DNA from 3 places in the Streptomyces sp. NPDC044002 genome. Region 3 is predicted to be linked to each of the others. Evidence: riboswitches for the same ligand, from Rfam matches in the RefSeq annotation. Region 3 holds a riboswitch; each other region holds the start of a gene.
The links. A riboswitch is a leader RNA that binds a small molecule or an ion and turns the genes downstream of it on or off. The one in region 3 is predicted to bind cyclic di-AMP.
Positions count from the first base shown of each region.

Region 1: another riboswitch for cyclic di-AMP. It lies ahead of AC07A6_RS00330 (M23 family metallopeptidase); the one in region 3 lies ahead of AC07A6_RS22460 (LysM peptidoglycan-binding domain-containing M23 family metallopeptidase).
Region 2: another riboswitch for cyclic di-AMP. It lies ahead of AC07A6_RS11500 (transglycosylase family protein); the one in region 3 lies ahead of AC07A6_RS22460 (LysM peptidoglycan-binding domain-containing M23 family metallopeptidase).

Region 1 is NZ_JBWKEZ010000001.1:82,633-87,497, reverse strand. Features, by position in the region: gene AC07A6_RS00340 (HPr family phosphocarrier protein) at 1-42, shown strand, start outside; gene AC07A6_RS00335 (GntR family transcriptional regulator) at 245-910, opposite strand; gene AC07A6_RS00330 (M23 family metallopeptidase) at 1,091-1,894, opposite strand; cyclic di-AMP (ydaO/yuaA leader) riboswitch at 1,907-2,064, opposite strand; gene AC07A6_RS00325 (M16 family metallopeptidase) at 2,282-3,649, opposite strand; gene AC07A6_RS00320 (M16 family metallopeptidase) at 3,670-4,865, opposite strand, start outside.
Region 2 is NZ_JBWKEZ010000011.1:121,392-126,256, forward strand. Features, by position in the region: gene AC07A6_RS11495 (LysM peptidoglycan-binding domain-containing protein) at 1-833, shown strand, start outside; cyclic di-AMP (ydaO/yuaA leader) riboswitch at 1,109-1,283, shown strand; gene AC07A6_RS11500 (transglycosylase family protein) at 1,286-2,032, shown strand; gene eno (phosphopyruvate hydratase) at 2,349-3,635, shown strand; gene AC07A6_RS11510 (FtsB family cell division protein) at 3,762-4,250, shown strand; gene AC07A6_RS11515 (DUF501 domain-containing protein) at 4,302-4,856, shown strand; gene AC07A6_RS11520 (Ppx/GppA phosphatase family protein) at 4,853-4,865, shown strand, end outside.
Region 3 is NZ_JBWKEZ010000030.1:53,183-58,047, forward strand. Features, by position in the region: gene hpnH (adenosyl-hopene transferase HpnH) at 1-864, shown strand, start outside; gene AC07A6_RS22450 (aspartate aminotransferase family protein) at 861-2,264, shown strand; gene AC07A6_RS22455 (tyrosine-protein phosphatase) at 2,317-3,138, opposite strand; cyclic di-AMP (ydaO/yuaA leader) riboswitch at 3,457-3,619, shown strand; gene AC07A6_RS22460 (LysM peptidoglycan-binding domain-containing M23 family metallopeptidase) at 3,624-4,628, shown strand; gene AC07A6_RS22465 (SGNH/GDSL hydrolase family protein) at 4,792-4,865, shown strand, end outside.

The DNA of each region.
Region 1 (4,865 bases), on a different contig from region 3:
CTGGTCGCCGAGGGTCTCGAGGAGCTCCCCGAGACCGTCTGACCCTTCGGGTCCGGTAGACCGGAAGCCGCAGTCCCCACCACCCCGGGGGCTGCGGCTTCCGCGTTTTCGCGTTCGGGGAATCCGCGAATTCTGCGCGACGGGACGCGGCCGGGCCACAGCAGGATAAAAGCGGGCGGGAATTCCGCCGCCATCCGATCCGTCCGGGCCGGCCGGGATATCCCTCCGTTGTATACGGGAATTGTTAATTCGGAGAGCTCGCCGTGTTTACGGCAGGTTGCGGATTCCTCACCCGCGGCCGGTGCGCCCCGGCCGACCGCTGCGCGTGCAGCGCGGTCAGGGCCCTGGCCCGCTCCGCGTCGCCGCGTGCGACGGCGTCCACGATCGCGGCGTGCTCGGCCCAGCACTCCGCGGGCTGCGCGGGTGCCTCCACCACGTACATCCAGGCGATCTTGTGCCGGGTCTGGGTCAGCAGGGCGATCAGCCCCGGGCTCACCGAGGCCTGGGCCAGCGTCTCGTGGAACCAGCTCCCCAGCGAGCGCAGGTCCTCCCCCTGGGCCCGGCCGGCCCGCTCCCGGCCGAGCCTGACCAGTCCGCGCAACACCTTGAGGTGGCCGTCGGTGCGCCGGCGGGCGGCCCGGGAGGCGGCGAGCGGCTCCAGCATCATCCGCAGCTCCAGCAGGTCGGCGGCCTCCTGCGCGGTCGGCTCGGCCACGCAGGCGCCCGCGTGCCGCCGGGTGATGACGAAGCCCTCGGACTCCAGGGTCCGCAGCGCCTCGCGGACCGGGACGCGCGAGACCCCGTAGCGGCGGGCGAGCACCTCCTCGGTCAGCCGGCCGCCCGGCCCGAAGAAACCGGAGACGATGTCGTCGCGAATCGCTGTGCACACCGCGTGCGCCGGAATACGCAAGGCCGGACCTCCGCTGGTTTCGGTTCGGTTTATCGTGGCCGTGCTGCGACTCTATTGCACAACGCGGTGAATTCCGAGCGGGGCCGGAAACAGGGCTGGAAACAGGGCTGGAAATACGAAGAAGGCCCCGGCTCTGTGAGCCGGGGCCTTCTTCGGTGAAGCGTGCTGCGTACCTGCGGGTCAGATGCCCACGCCGTGGCTGCGCAGGTAGGCCAGCGGGTTGATGTCCGTGCCGTACGTGGCGCCGGTGCGGGCCTCGAAGTGCAGGTGCGGACCGCTGGAGTTGCCGGTGGAGCCCGACAGGCCGATCTGCTGGCCCGGGGTGACCGTCTGGCCGGCGGAGACGCTCAGCGAGTCCAGGTGGCCGTACTGGGTGTAGGTGCCGTCGTTGTGACGGATCACGACGTTGTTGCCGTAGGCGCCGCCCCAGCCGGCCTCGACGACGGTACCCGCGCCCACGGCGTGGACGGAGGTGCCGGAATCGGCGTGGAAGTCGATGCCCGTGTGGCTGCCGGAGGACCACATGCCGCCGCCCGCGCCGTACGAGGTGCTGACGTACGAGCCCTCGATGGGGGAGACGAAGGTGTTGAGGCGCTTGCGGGCCTCTTCCTGGGCGGCCTTCTCGGCGGCCTCGCGCTCGGCCTTCTCCTTGGCCTCGGCGGTGCGCTTCGCCTCGGCGGCGCGCGTCTTCGCCTCGGCCTCGGCCTGCGCCTGCGCGGCGACGGCCTCGGCGGCGCTCTGCTGGGTGGCGGCCTGGACCTCGATGTCGTCCTGCAGACCGTCGGCGACGACGATCGCGTTCTGACCGGTCTCCTCCATGGACGGGGAGCTGCTGTTGTCCGCCGCGAAGGCCGGAGCGGCCAGGGTGCCGACCACGCCCGTGGTGGCGAGGGCGGCGACGCCGGCGAAGCCGGCGGTCTTGCGGCTCAGACGGCTGGAACCACGGTGCTTACCAGAACCGGCGGCACGACTGCCAAACGCCATGAAGGGGGTGATCCTTTCCTTCCCTCTCGCCTACCGGGTTAGCTGACGGGTTCGGAGCAGGAAGGTCTCCTACGGGCCTCCTCTGACGAGGGGGTCCGATTCACCCCAGGGACATGTGGGTCCCCGGCTCCCCAGGCTCGCGCCTGACGGGGACTCGGCGATCGCTGTCCGGTGCCGCGGGTGCGGCGGGTACAAACTGACGAACAGCACGGCCGACGCTAGGCGGATCATCAGTCAATCGCCAAACAGACGAGCGCTTTTGTTGCGTACGCCACACCGCATACCTGCAACCACGCCATCAAACGGACAAAGGGGGCTCCGGTGGATGTTCCACCGGAGCCCCCTGGTGACGGGCCGGATCCCGGCCCGTCCCGGGTCTCGCGCCGCTCAGTTGGAGACGACGGTGACCTCACCGATCCCGAGGGCCAGGACGGGCTCCTCGATCTGCGCGGCGTCGCCCACCAGGATGGTGACCAGACGGTCCACCGGGAAGGCGTTCACCACGGCCGAAGTGGCCTCCGCCGTACCGGTTTCGGCCAGCCGCGCGTACAGCCGCGCCTGGTAGTCGTCCGGCAGCTCCTGCTCGACCTGGTCGGCCAGCGTGCCGGCGACGGAGGCGGCCGTCTCGAACTTCAGCGGGGCCACGCCCACCAGGTTCTGCACCGCCACGTCCCGCTCCGCGTCGGTCAGTCCGCCCTCCGCGAGGGTCCGCAGCACCTTCCACAGGTCCTCCAGCGCCGGACCCGTGTTGGGGGTGTCCACCGAACCGCTGATGGCGAGCATCGAGGCGCCCTTGCCGTCGGCGGTCGAACGCAGCACCTGCCCGAAGGCGCGCACGCCGTAGGTGTAGCCCTTCTCCTCGCGCAGCACCTTGTCCAGGCGGGAGGTGAGGGTGCCGCCGAGGCAGTAGGTGCCGAGCACCTGCGGGGCCCAGACGATGTCGTGCCGGTCCGGGCCGATCCGGCCGATCAGCAGCTGCGTCTGGACGGCGCCGGGCCGGTCCACGATGACCACGCGGCCCGTGTCGTCGGCCGTCACCGGCTGCACGGGGCGGGCCGGGGCGGTGTCGCCGGTCCAGGCGCCCAGGGTGTCCGCCAGCAGGGCGTCCAGGTCGATGCCGGTCAGGTCGCCGACGACCACCGCGGTGGCGGTGGAGGGGCGTACGTGGGCCTCGTAGAAGGCGCGTACGGCCCCGGAGTCGATCCGCGCGACCGTCTCCTCGGTGCCCTGGCGCGGGCGGGACATGCGCAGCGCGGCCGGGAACAGCTCCTTGGAGAGCTCCTTGGCGGCGCGGCGCTGCGGGCTGGCCAGCTCGTGCGGGATCTCGTCGAGCCGGTTGCGCACCAGGCGGTCGACCTCGCCGTCGGCGAAGGCGGGCGCGCTCAGGGCCTCCGCGAGCAGGGCGAGCGCCTTCGGCAGCCGGGAGGCCGGGACCTCCAGGGAGACCCGCAGGCCGGGGTGGTCGGCGTGGGCGTCGAGGGTGGCGCCGCAGCGCTCCAGCTCGGCGGCGAACTCCTCGGCGGAGTGCTTGTCGGTGCCCTCCGACAGGGCGCGGGCCATGATGGTGGCCACCCCGTCGAGGCCCTCGGGCTCGGCGTCCAGCGGGGCCGCGAGGTTGACCTCGACCGCCACCACCTGCTGGCCGGGGCGGTGGCAGCGCAGCAGGGTCAGGCCGTTGGAGAGCGTGGAGCGCTCCGGGGCCGGGAAGGCCCACGGCTTCGCCTCGCCGGCCTGCGGCCGCGGGTGGAAGGTCATCGTGACGGCTGCGGTGTCGCTCACTGCTCCGCCCCCTCGTTCTCGTCGTGCTGCTCGGTCTCGTGGGCCTCGGCGCCGGCCAGCGGCTCGTAGACCAGCACCGCGCGGTTGTCGGGGCGCAGCCTGGCCGCGGCCACGGCCTGCACCTCCTCGGCGGTGACGTCCAGCACCCGCTGGACGGCGGTCAGGGCGAGCTGGGGGTCGCCGAACAGCACCGCGAAGCGGCACAGTTCGTCGGCGCGGCCGGCCACCGTGCCGAGCCGGTCCAGCCACTCGCGCTCCAGCTGCGCCTGGGCGCGCTCCATCTCCTCGGCCGTCGGGCCCTCGGCGGCGAACCGCGCGAGCTCCTCGTCGACGGCCGCCTCGATGGCCGGCACCTCGACACCGCTGGAGGTCTTGACGTCCAGCCAGCCCAGCGAGGGCGCGCCGGCCAGGCGCAGCATGCCGAACCCGGCGGCCACGGCCGTCTGGTCACGGCGTACCAGGCGGTTGTGCAGGCGGGAGGACTCGCCGCCGCCCAGCACGGTCAGCGCCACGTCGGCGGCGTCGCACTCGCGGGTGCCGTCGTGCGGCAGGCGGTAGGCGGCCATCAGCGCACGCGCCGGGACCTCCTCGACGATCTCCTCGCGCAGCTGCCCGCCCATGACCTCCGGGAGCGAGCCGTCGCGCGGCGGCTGCTTGCCGTCGTGCGCCGGGATGGTGCCGAAGTACTTCTCGATCCAGGCGAGGGTGCGCTCCGGGTCGATGTCGCCCACGACCGACAGGACGGCGTTGTTGGGCGCGTAGTACGTGCGGAAGAAGTTGCGCGCGTCCTCCAGGGACGCGGCGTCCAGGTCGGCCATCGAGCCGATCGGGGTGTGGTGGTACGGGTGGCCCTCCGGGTAGGCGAGGGCGGTGAGCTTCTCGAACGCGGTGCCGTAGGGGACGTTGTCGTACCGCTGGCGGCGCTCGTTCTTGACGACGTCGCGCTGGTTCTCCATGGACTCGTCGTCCAGGGCGGCCAGCAGCGAGCCCATGCGGTCCGCCTCCAGCCACAGGGCGAGCTCCAGCTGGTGGGCCGGCATCGTCTCGAAATAGTTGGTGCGCTCGAAGCTGGTGGTGCCGTTCAGCGAGCCGCCGGCGCCCTGGACGAGCTCGAAGTGCCCGTTGCCCGGTACGCTCGCGGAACCCTGGAACATCAGGTGCTCGAAGAGGTGAGCCAGACCGGTCCGCCCCT
Region 2 (4,865 bases), on a different contig from region 3:
CCCTGGAGCAGTGGCGCAACGCCGGCGGACTCGCGTACGCGGAGCGCCCCGACCTCGCCAGCCGCTCCCAGCAGATCGCGGTCGCCGAGCGGGTGCTGGCCTCCCAGGGCCCCCAGGCGTGGCCGCTGTGCTCCGCCTCGGCCGGGCTGACCCAGCAGGGCCCCGCGCCCGAGGTGGACCCGGGCGACAAGCTGAACCCCGGGCCCGTCGCGCCCACCCCGACCCGGCCCGACGACTCGGTGCCGAAGACGGGCAAGGGCAAGCCGTCCACGGACTTCGGGGCCCCGACCCCGGCGCCGGGCGCGTCGTCCAACCCGAGCGGGCTCCCGGACTACCCGCTGGGCCCCTCCAGCGGACTGCCCGTCATGCCCGAGCCGGACTTCACGGTCCAGCCCACCAACCCCGCCACGCCCACGCCGGGCACCCCCACCCCGGGCACGCCCACGCCCACGGCGCCGGGCACCCCGACCACTCCGGGCGCCACCCCGACGGCCCCGGCCACCCCGGGCGCCACTCCCGCCCCGGGCGCCACGCCCACCGCCCCGGCCACCCCGGGCGACCCGACGGGCACCCCGTCCGCCGGGGCGGCCGACGGCTCGGGCAAGCACCGCGGCCCGGCCGCCGTCGAGGTGCCGGCGGCGCCTGGCACGGCGTCAGCGCCCGCCGCGGAGCCCGTCTACACCGTGAAGCCGGGTGACAGCCTTTCGGACATCGCGAAGGCCAAGGGCGTCAAGGGCGGTTGGGGCGAGCTCTACAAGGCCAACGAGCAGGTCATCGGTGGGGACGCGGACCTCATCAAGCCCGGGCAGAACCTGGATCTAACCAAGAAATAGGGGGCAGTTCGGACATCCATTAAGAGTTGAATGTCCGTTATCGCCAAATGAGACATGCATCTCTTCCGGACAACTGGCGTGTCTCGTTCCGGAACTGTTGCAAACCCCCCTCTCACCTGCACAAACGTGCTTCCGAGAGTGGCAAGTAGGCCGGTTTCTCCCCAAAATCGCACGTTGAACATCGGGGAGAGACCTGTCTACCTTCTGAATCGCTCGCCACCGCGGGCTCCTTCGACCGCATCGCCGAATCCTGCCGGCGGACGGAGGGAACAGTCGTCGCGCAAGCGCCGAAGGCAGGAGCGGGGGAACCAAGGTAGGCGCCGGGAAAGGCCGTTGAGAGACGGTCCGCGTACCGGCTAGGGGTGAAGACACGCGCCGCAATCCGCGTGACCGGGCAACTCATCCGCCCGAACCCGACAGCTCACCTCGAAGGCGTCGGTGAGGAGAGATCCATGCTGCTTTCCGGCAAGGGCAAGCACCGCCGCGGCTCCAAGGCCGTCCGCATCGTCACGCTCGCCGGTGTCGCCGGTGTCGCCGTCGCGGCCCCGCTGATGGCCGCCGGTACCGCCAGCGCCGCCACCGCGGCCGAGTGGGACAAGGTCGCCGCCTGCGAGTCCGGCGGCAACTGGTCCATCAACACCGGCAACGGCTACTACGGCGGTCTGCAGTTCTCCGCCTCCACGTGGGCCGCGTACGGCGGCAAGGCGTACGCCTCGCAGGCCAACCAGGCCACCAAGGGCCAGCAGATAGCCATCGCCGAGAAGGTCCTCAAGGGCCAGGGCAAGGGCGCCTGGCCGCACTGCGGCGTCGGCCTGTCCAACTCCTCGTACAACGGCGGCGGTTCGACCACCCCGGCCAAGCCGAAGCCCGAGACGAAGCCGGCCCCGGCCAAGCCCGCTCCGGCCAAGCCGGCCCCGGCGAAGCCCGCCCCGGCCAAGCCGTCCACGCCGAAGACCGAGACCGAGACCAAGGGCTCCGGCTCCGGTGCCGGCAACTGGACGCCGTCGAAGCCGTCGAAGCCGTCGACCGGCACCCCGGCCACCGGTGGCACCTACACGGTCAAGGAAGGCGACACCCTCGGCACCATCGCCGACGCCAACAAGGTCAAGGGCGGCTGGGAGAAGCTCTTCGAGCTCAACAAGGACACCGTCTCCGACGCCGACCTGATCTTCCCGGGCCAGAAGCTGAAGCTCGCCTGAACGTCCGCGTAACACTCGCGGCACCCCGCAGCATCCCCACCGCCCGGCGCGTATCCCCCCACGCGCCGGGCGGCGGCGTGTCGTCCGCAGGTCACCGCATTCCGGAACCGGAGCACCGGCCTCCGCTGCCCGGCACCCCCGCATGCGCACGAAATCAAGGGTCCTATGTCCCGGAAGACGGGTATTCGGACCCTTTTTCGTCCCAGGAGCCGGGCGGTCGGGCAGCCCACACCCCGGAGCCGGTTAGGCTCTAGTCGGCAGGGCCGTCCCACGGCCCACACGCCACCGCACACCCAGCGTCACATCCCAGAAGGAGATGCTCGTGCCGTCCATCGACGTCGTCGTAGCCCGGGAAATCCTGGACTCCCGAGGCAACCCCACGGTCGAGGTCGAGGTGGGCCTCGACGACGGCAGCACCGGCCGTGCTGCCGTTCCGTCCGGCGCCTCCACCGGTGCCTTCGAGGCCATCGAGCTCCGTGACGGTGACCCCAACCGTTACATGGGCAAGGGCGTGGAGAAGGCCGTCCTCGCCGTCATCGAGCAGATCGGGCCGGAGCTCGTCGGCTACGACGCCACCGAGCAGCGCCTGATCGACCAGGCCATGTTCGACCTCGACGCCACCGACAACAAGGGCTCGCTCGGCGCCAACGCCATCCTCGGCGTCTCCCTCGCCGTCGCGCACGCCGCGTCCGAGGCCTCGGACCTGCCGCTGTTCCGCTACCTCGGCGGCCCGAACGCGCACCTGCTGCCCGTTCCGATGATGAACATCCTCAACGGTGGGTCGCACGCCGACTCCAACGTCGACATCCAGGAGTTCATGATCGCCCCGATCGGCGCGGAGTCCTTCTCCGAGGCGCTGCGCTGGGGTGCCGAGGTCTACCACACCCTCAAGAAGGTCCTGCACACCAAGGGCCTCTCCACCGGTCTCGGTGACGAGGGCGGCTTCGCCCCGAACCTGGAGTCCAACCGTGCCGCGCTCGACCTCATCCTCGAGGCCATCAAGCAGGCCGGCTACACCCCGGGCAAGGACATCGCGCTCGCGCTCGACGTCGCCGCGTCCGAGTTCTACAAGGACGGCAAGTACGAGTTCGAGGGCCAGTCCCGCTCGGCCGCCGAGATGACGGACTACTACGCCGAGCTCGTCGAGGCGTACCCGCTCGTCTCCATCGAGGACCCGCTCTTCGAGGACGACTGGGCCGGCTGGAAGACCATCACCGACCGCCTGGGCTCCAAGGTCCAGATCGTCGGCGACGACCTCTTCGTCACCAACCCCGAGCGCCTGGCCCGCGGCATCGAGGAGGGCTCCGCGAACGCCCTGCTCGTGAAGGTGAACCAGATCGGTTCGCTGACCGAGACCCTCGACGCCGTCGAGATGGCCCAGCGCAACGGCTTCAAGTGCATGATGTCGCACCGCTCCGGTGAGACCGAGGACGTCACCATCGCCGACCTCGCCGTCGCCGTGAACTGCGGTCAGATCAAGACCGGCGCCCCGGCCCGCTCGGACCGCGTCGCCAAGTACAACCAGCTGCTGCGCATCGAGGAGATCCTCGACGACGCCGCCGTGTACGCCGGCCGCAGCGCCTTCCCGCGCTTCAAGGGCTGACACCGCCTCAGGGCGAAGGCCCCCGGGGGACACCCCTGGTGCCCCAGCCTCCGTACGTCCCCGCACTCGGTCCCGTACCGTGTGCGGGGACGTATTGCGTAGTGCGCGCACAGGGGAGGCGGGGCCATGGCCGGGAACCGGGATCGGTTCTCCACCTTCTCGACGGCGACCCGGCTCAAGCAGCTCGGCGAGCGGACCGCGGCCCACGTCTACCGCTCGCAGTCCCGCCGCCACATCCGCCGCAGCCGGCTCACCGGCCGCGCGGCACTGCTGGTCCTCGTCCTCTGTACGCTGGTCGTCGCCCTCGCGTATCCGATGCGCCAGTACGTCTCCCAGCGCTCGGAGATCACGGACCAGCAGCGGGCCGCCGACACCGCGCGCAAGCGCCTCGAACAGCTCCGCGACGAGAAGGCCCGCTGGCAGGACCCCGCCTACGCGGAGCAGCAGGCGCGCAAGCACCTGCACTTCCTGCGCCCGGGGGAGATCGGCTACATCATGACCGACCCCGGCGCCGCGGCCCCGGAGCACCGCCGCGGCGGCCAGGACGGTTCCGACCGCCCCTGGTACTCCAACGTCTGGGACGGCGTCGACAAGGCCGACCGCCCCGGCGAATGACGCACTGACCCACCCATCACGCACGACCGAACGAAGAGACTTCCTCCAGGCATGCAGACGCCCCCGCCCCAGACCGACCGGACCGAGCCGACCGACGCGGACATCGAGGCGTTCGAGCAGCAGCTCGGCCGCCCGCCGCGCGGGCTGCGCGCCATCGCGCACCGCTGCCCCTGCGGCCAGCCGGACGTCGTCGAGACCGCACCCCGGCTGCCCGACGGCACCCCCTTCCCCACGCTGTACTACCTGACGTGCCCGCGCGCGGCCTCCGCGATCGGCACGCTGGAGGCCAACGGCGTCATGAAGGAGATGCAGGCCCGGCTCGCCGAGGACCCGGAGCTCGCCGCCGCGTACCAGAAGGCGCACGAGGACTACATCCAGCGCCGCGACGCCATCGAGGTGCTCCAGGGCTTCCCGAGCGCCGGCGGCATGCCGGACCGGGTCAAGTGCCTGCACGTGCTGGTGGGCCACTCGCTGGCCGCCGGCCCCGGGGTGAACCCGTTCGGCGACGAGGCGCTGGCCATGCTGCCGGAGTGGTGGGCCAAGGGCGCCTGCGTCACGCCGTGCGGGGAGAAGAAGGCAGAGGAGACCGGGGAGGGGGACGCGTGACCCGGGTCG
Region 3 (4,865 bases):
CAGCGCATGCCCGTCGCCCAGGCGGTCGGCGCGGTCCTGGAGTCCGGCGCGCCCATGGTCTCCATCGCCGGCGGCGAACCCCTGATGCACCCGCAGATCCACGAGATCGTGCGCCAGCTGGTGGCCCGCCGGAAATACGTGTTCCTCTGCACCAACGCACTGCTGCTCCGCAAGAAGATCGAGAAGTTCACCCCGTCCCCCTACTTCGCCTTCGCCGTCCACATCGACGGACTGCGCGAACGCCACGACGAATCCGTCGCCAAGGAAGGCGTCTTCGACGAGGCCGTCGCCGCCATCAAGGAGGCGAAGCGCCGCGGATTCCGGGTGACCACCAACTCCACCTTCTTCAACACCGACACCCCGCAGACGATCATCGAGGTGCTGAACTTCCTCAATGACGACCTCCAGGTCGACGAAATGATGATCTCGCCCGCCTACGCCTACGAAAAGGCACCCGACCAGGAACACTTCCTCGGCGTCGAACAGACCCGCGAACTCTTCAAGAAGGCCTTCGCGGGCGGCAACCGGCGCCGCTGGCGGCTCAACCACTCCCCGCTCTTCCTCGACTTCCTCGAAGGCAAGGCCGATTTCCCCTGCACTGCCTGGGCCATTCCCAATTACTCGCTCTTCGGCTGGCAGCGCCCCTGCTACCTGATGAGCGACGGCTACGTGCCCACGTACCGGGAGCTCGTCGAGGAGACCGACTGGAACAAGTACGGCCGCGGCAAGGACCCGCGCTGCGCCAACTGCATGGCGCACTGCGGCTACGAGCCCACCGCCGTCCTCGCCACCATGGGCTCCCTCAAGGAGTCCCTGCGCGCCGCCCGGGAGACCGTGGCGGGCAACCGGGACGCGTCGGCATGACCGGCGGCCAGGGAGCGCGGCGGGGCTTCGACCTCGCCGCGCTGCTCGCCGAGCGCGGCGCGGAGCGCTACGAGCTGCACGCCCGCCACCTCAACCACCAGCTGCCCCGCATGCTGCACACCATCGGCTTCGACAAGGTCTACGAGCGGGCCGAGGGCGCCCACTTCTGGGACGCCGAGGGCAACGACTACCTCGACATGCTGGCCGGCTTCGGGGTGATGGGCCTGGGCCGGCACCACCCGGTGGTCCGCCAGGCCCTGCACGACGTCCTGGACGCCCAGCTCGCCGACCTCACCCGCTTCGACTGCCAGCCGCTGCCCGGTCTGCTCGCCGAGAAGCTGCTGTCGTACAGCCCGCACCTCGACCGGGTCTTCTTCGGCAACAGCGGCACCGAGGCGGTGGAGACCGCCCTGAAGTTCGCCCGGTACGCCACCGGGCGCCCCAGGATCCTCTACTGCGACCACGCCTTCCACGGGCTGACCACCGGCTCCCTGTCGGTCAACGGCGAAGGCGGCTTCCGCGACGGGTTCGCCCCGCTGCTCCCCGACACGAAGATCGCCCTCGGGGACCTGGCGGCCCTGGAACGCGAACTCGCGCGCGGGGACGTGGCCGCCTTCGTGGTCGAGCCGGTCCAGGGCAAAGGGGTGCACGCCGCCCCGCCCGGGTTCCTGCGCGCCGCGCAGGAGCTGCTGCACCGGCACAAGGCCCTGCTCATCGCCGACGAGGTGCAGACCGGCCTCGGACGGACCGGGGACTTCTACGCGTACCAGCACGAGCCGGGCGTGGAACCGGACCTGGTATGCGTGGCCAAGGCCCTCTCCGGCGGGTACGTGCCCGTCGGCGCGACCCTGGGCAAGGACTGGATCTTCCAGAAGGTCTACTCGTCCATGGACCGGGTGCTGGTGCACTCCGCCAGCTTCGGCTCCAACGCCCAGGCGATGGCGGCGGGCCTCGCGGTCCTGTCCGTCATGGAGGACGAGCAGCTGGTGGCCAACGCCCGGGCCATGGGCGACCTGCTGCGCGGACGCCTGGCGGCGCTCGTGGACCGGTACGAGCTGCTGCACGAGGTGCGCGGGCGCGGACTGATGATCGGCATCGAGTTCGGCAAGCCCTCCTCCCTGGGGCTGCGCAGCCGGTGGGCGGTGCTCCAGGCGGCCCGCAAGGGCCTGTTCGCGCAGATGGTCGTGGTGCCGCTGCTGCGCAGGCACCGGATCCTCACGCAGGTCTCCGGGGACCACCTGGAGGTCATCAAGCTGATCCCGCCGCTCATCGTGGACGAGGCGGACGTGGAGCGGTTCGTCGGGGCCTTCGAGGAGGTCATGGAAGAGGCGCACGGCGGGGGCGCCCTGATGTGGGACTTCGGCCGGACCCTGGTGAAGCAGGCGGTCGGCAACCGCTGAGGCGCGGCGGCGCCGGAGGGGGCCCGGGCGGGCCCCCTCCGGCCGTCCGGGGTCAGCCCTCCAGGAGCCGGTCCCGCAGCCGGTCCAGGGACCCGGGCGCGAGCGAGAGGCCCTCGGCGAGGTAGCGCTCCACCCCGCCCCACTGCTCCTCGATGACCGCGAAGGCCGCGAGCAGGTACTCCGCGCGGGCGTCGAACAGCGGCGCCAGCAGCTCCATCACCTCGGGGGAGCGGGCCTCGGGCGCGTCGCTGCCCCGGCGCACCCGGTAGCGGTTGTGCGGGACGTTGGACTCCAGGTAGTCCGCCACGATCGCCTCGCGCTCCACGCCCAGCGCGAGCAGGGTCACCGCGACCGACAGCCCGGCCCGGTCCTTGCCGGCGGCACAGTGCATCAGCGCCGGCACGCTGTCCAGCGCGAGCGCGTGCACGACACGGCTGTGTTCGGCGGTGCGGGTGCGGATGATCGTGCGGTACGAGTCCGTCATGCGGGCGGCGGCCCGGCCCTCGCCCAGGAGGCCGCGGAGCTGGTCGAGCTCGCCGTCGCGGACCATCTTCCAGAACTCCCGGCCGTCGGCCGGATCCGTCAGCGGGATGTTCACGTTGCGCACGCCCGGCAGTTCGACGTCCGGGCCCTCCAGGGCGTGGTCCGCTCCGTTGCGGAAGTCGAAGACGGTGTGCAGCCCCAGCGAGGCGAGGAACTCTGTATCGGTTTCGGTGGCATGCGCCAGATGTCCGCTTCGAAACAGTCGTCCCGTCCTGACCCTCCGTCCGTCCGTGGTCGGCAACCCGCCCACGTCACGGAAGTTGCGCACTCCGGTCATCTCCGCGCCGCGTTCGGGTCCGGCCGGAAGGGGCCGGGGTATCTGCTGGGTCACGTGTACTCCTCCGTGTGGGTCCGCGGTGTCCGAATTGGTCCGGTTGGGAACAACTTGCCATATGTGGAGGCGAGATCGGGCCCGGCCCCGTGAGCCAGATCATACGGTGACCGTGCGTGCCTGATCGCCGGAACCGAATTGCCTTGTGAGAGCGGTTGTTGATGGTGCGGAATGGACGCAGGGTGACCGGAATTCCATTGATCCCCCATATCTGCGAATCCGTCAGGGAATTCGCGGCTTGTTGCCCGGCGCCCCGCTCGATTACCTTCGCGATCGATCCGGGTGGACCGCCTAATCCTGCCGCCGCCCGGGAACCGCACCCGACCATCGCGCGCGGCAGGAGCGGGGGAACCAGGTAGGCCGCTGTTCCGGATCATTTCCGGCGCAGCTAGGGGTGAAGCCGAACCCGTGCTCCGCACGTACGGCCGGACATCTCCAGTCCGAACCCGACAGCTCACCTCGCAGGCGCCGGAGAGGAATTCGCCATGCCCGGAAAGGGTAAGCACCGCCGTCCGAAGTCCCGTTCGATATCCCGCGGCTTCGCCGTCGCCGGAACCGGCGGAGCCGCCCTCGCGCTCCCGCTGATGGGTGCCGCCGCCGCCAACGCCGCCCCGGCCGCCGCCCCGGCGACGTCCGCGCCGGCGCAGAGCGCGCAGGCGCCGCAGGCCCCGCTCGCCGCCGCCCCCACCGCCGCGCCCACCGTGTACACGGTCGTGCCGGGCGACCACCTCTCCAAGATCGCCGCCGAGCGCCACATCGAGGGCGGCTGGCAGCAGCTGTACGCCGACAACCGCGAGGCCGTCGGCACCGACCCCTCCCTCATCCACCCGGGCCTGAAGCTGAACCTCGTCGGCGGCCAGGACGCGGCCCCCGCCCCGAAGGCCCCTGCGGCCCCGGTCGAGGGATCCTCCAGCGAGGCTCCGGCCGCGCCCGAGGGGCTGGGCGGCAAGGCCCCCGCCCCGAAGGCCGCGGGCAAGACCACCGCCGGCAAGCCCAGCCGCACCTCCGGCGGCGCGGCCGCCCAGGGCTCCGGCGCCGCCGCCAAGAGCGAGAAGGCCTCCGTGCCCGCCGCGCCCGCCGCCGCGTCCGGCTTCACCGCCCCCGTCACCGGCGGCGTCTCCACCCAGTACCGCATGAGCGGCGCCATGTGGTCCTCCGGCTACCACACCGGCGTCGACTTCATCGCGAGCACCGGCACCACCGTCCGGGCCGTCGGCGCGGGCACCGTGGTTTCCGCAGGCTGGGGCGGCGCGTACGGCAACGAGGTCGTCATCAAGCACGCCGACGGCAAGTACTCCCAGTACGCCCACCTCTCCTCGCTCTCCGTCTCCGTGGGCCAGAGCGTCACCGGCGGCCAGACCGTCGGCCTCTCCGGCGCGACCGGCAACGTGACCGGCCCGCACCTCCACTTCGAGATCCGCACCGGCCCGTCCTACGGCTCGGACGTCGACCCGCTCGCCTACCTCCGCTCGAAGGGCGTGAGCATCTGACGGCACCCGCCGTCGGCACGAGAACGCGCGCGGAGCCGGGACCCGAGGGGGGTCCCGGCCCCGCGTGTACTTATTCCTTATCCCCCGCGTGGTATAGATCACGGCCCGTCAACCCCTCATTACGTTGGCGTAGGTTGGTTGCCAAGGTGAAGGATGCTGTCCTGTGGCAGCGACGACGACGACACTGAAGACCATCGGCTCGTACGCGGCGATCGGGGACAGCTTCACCGAAGGCGT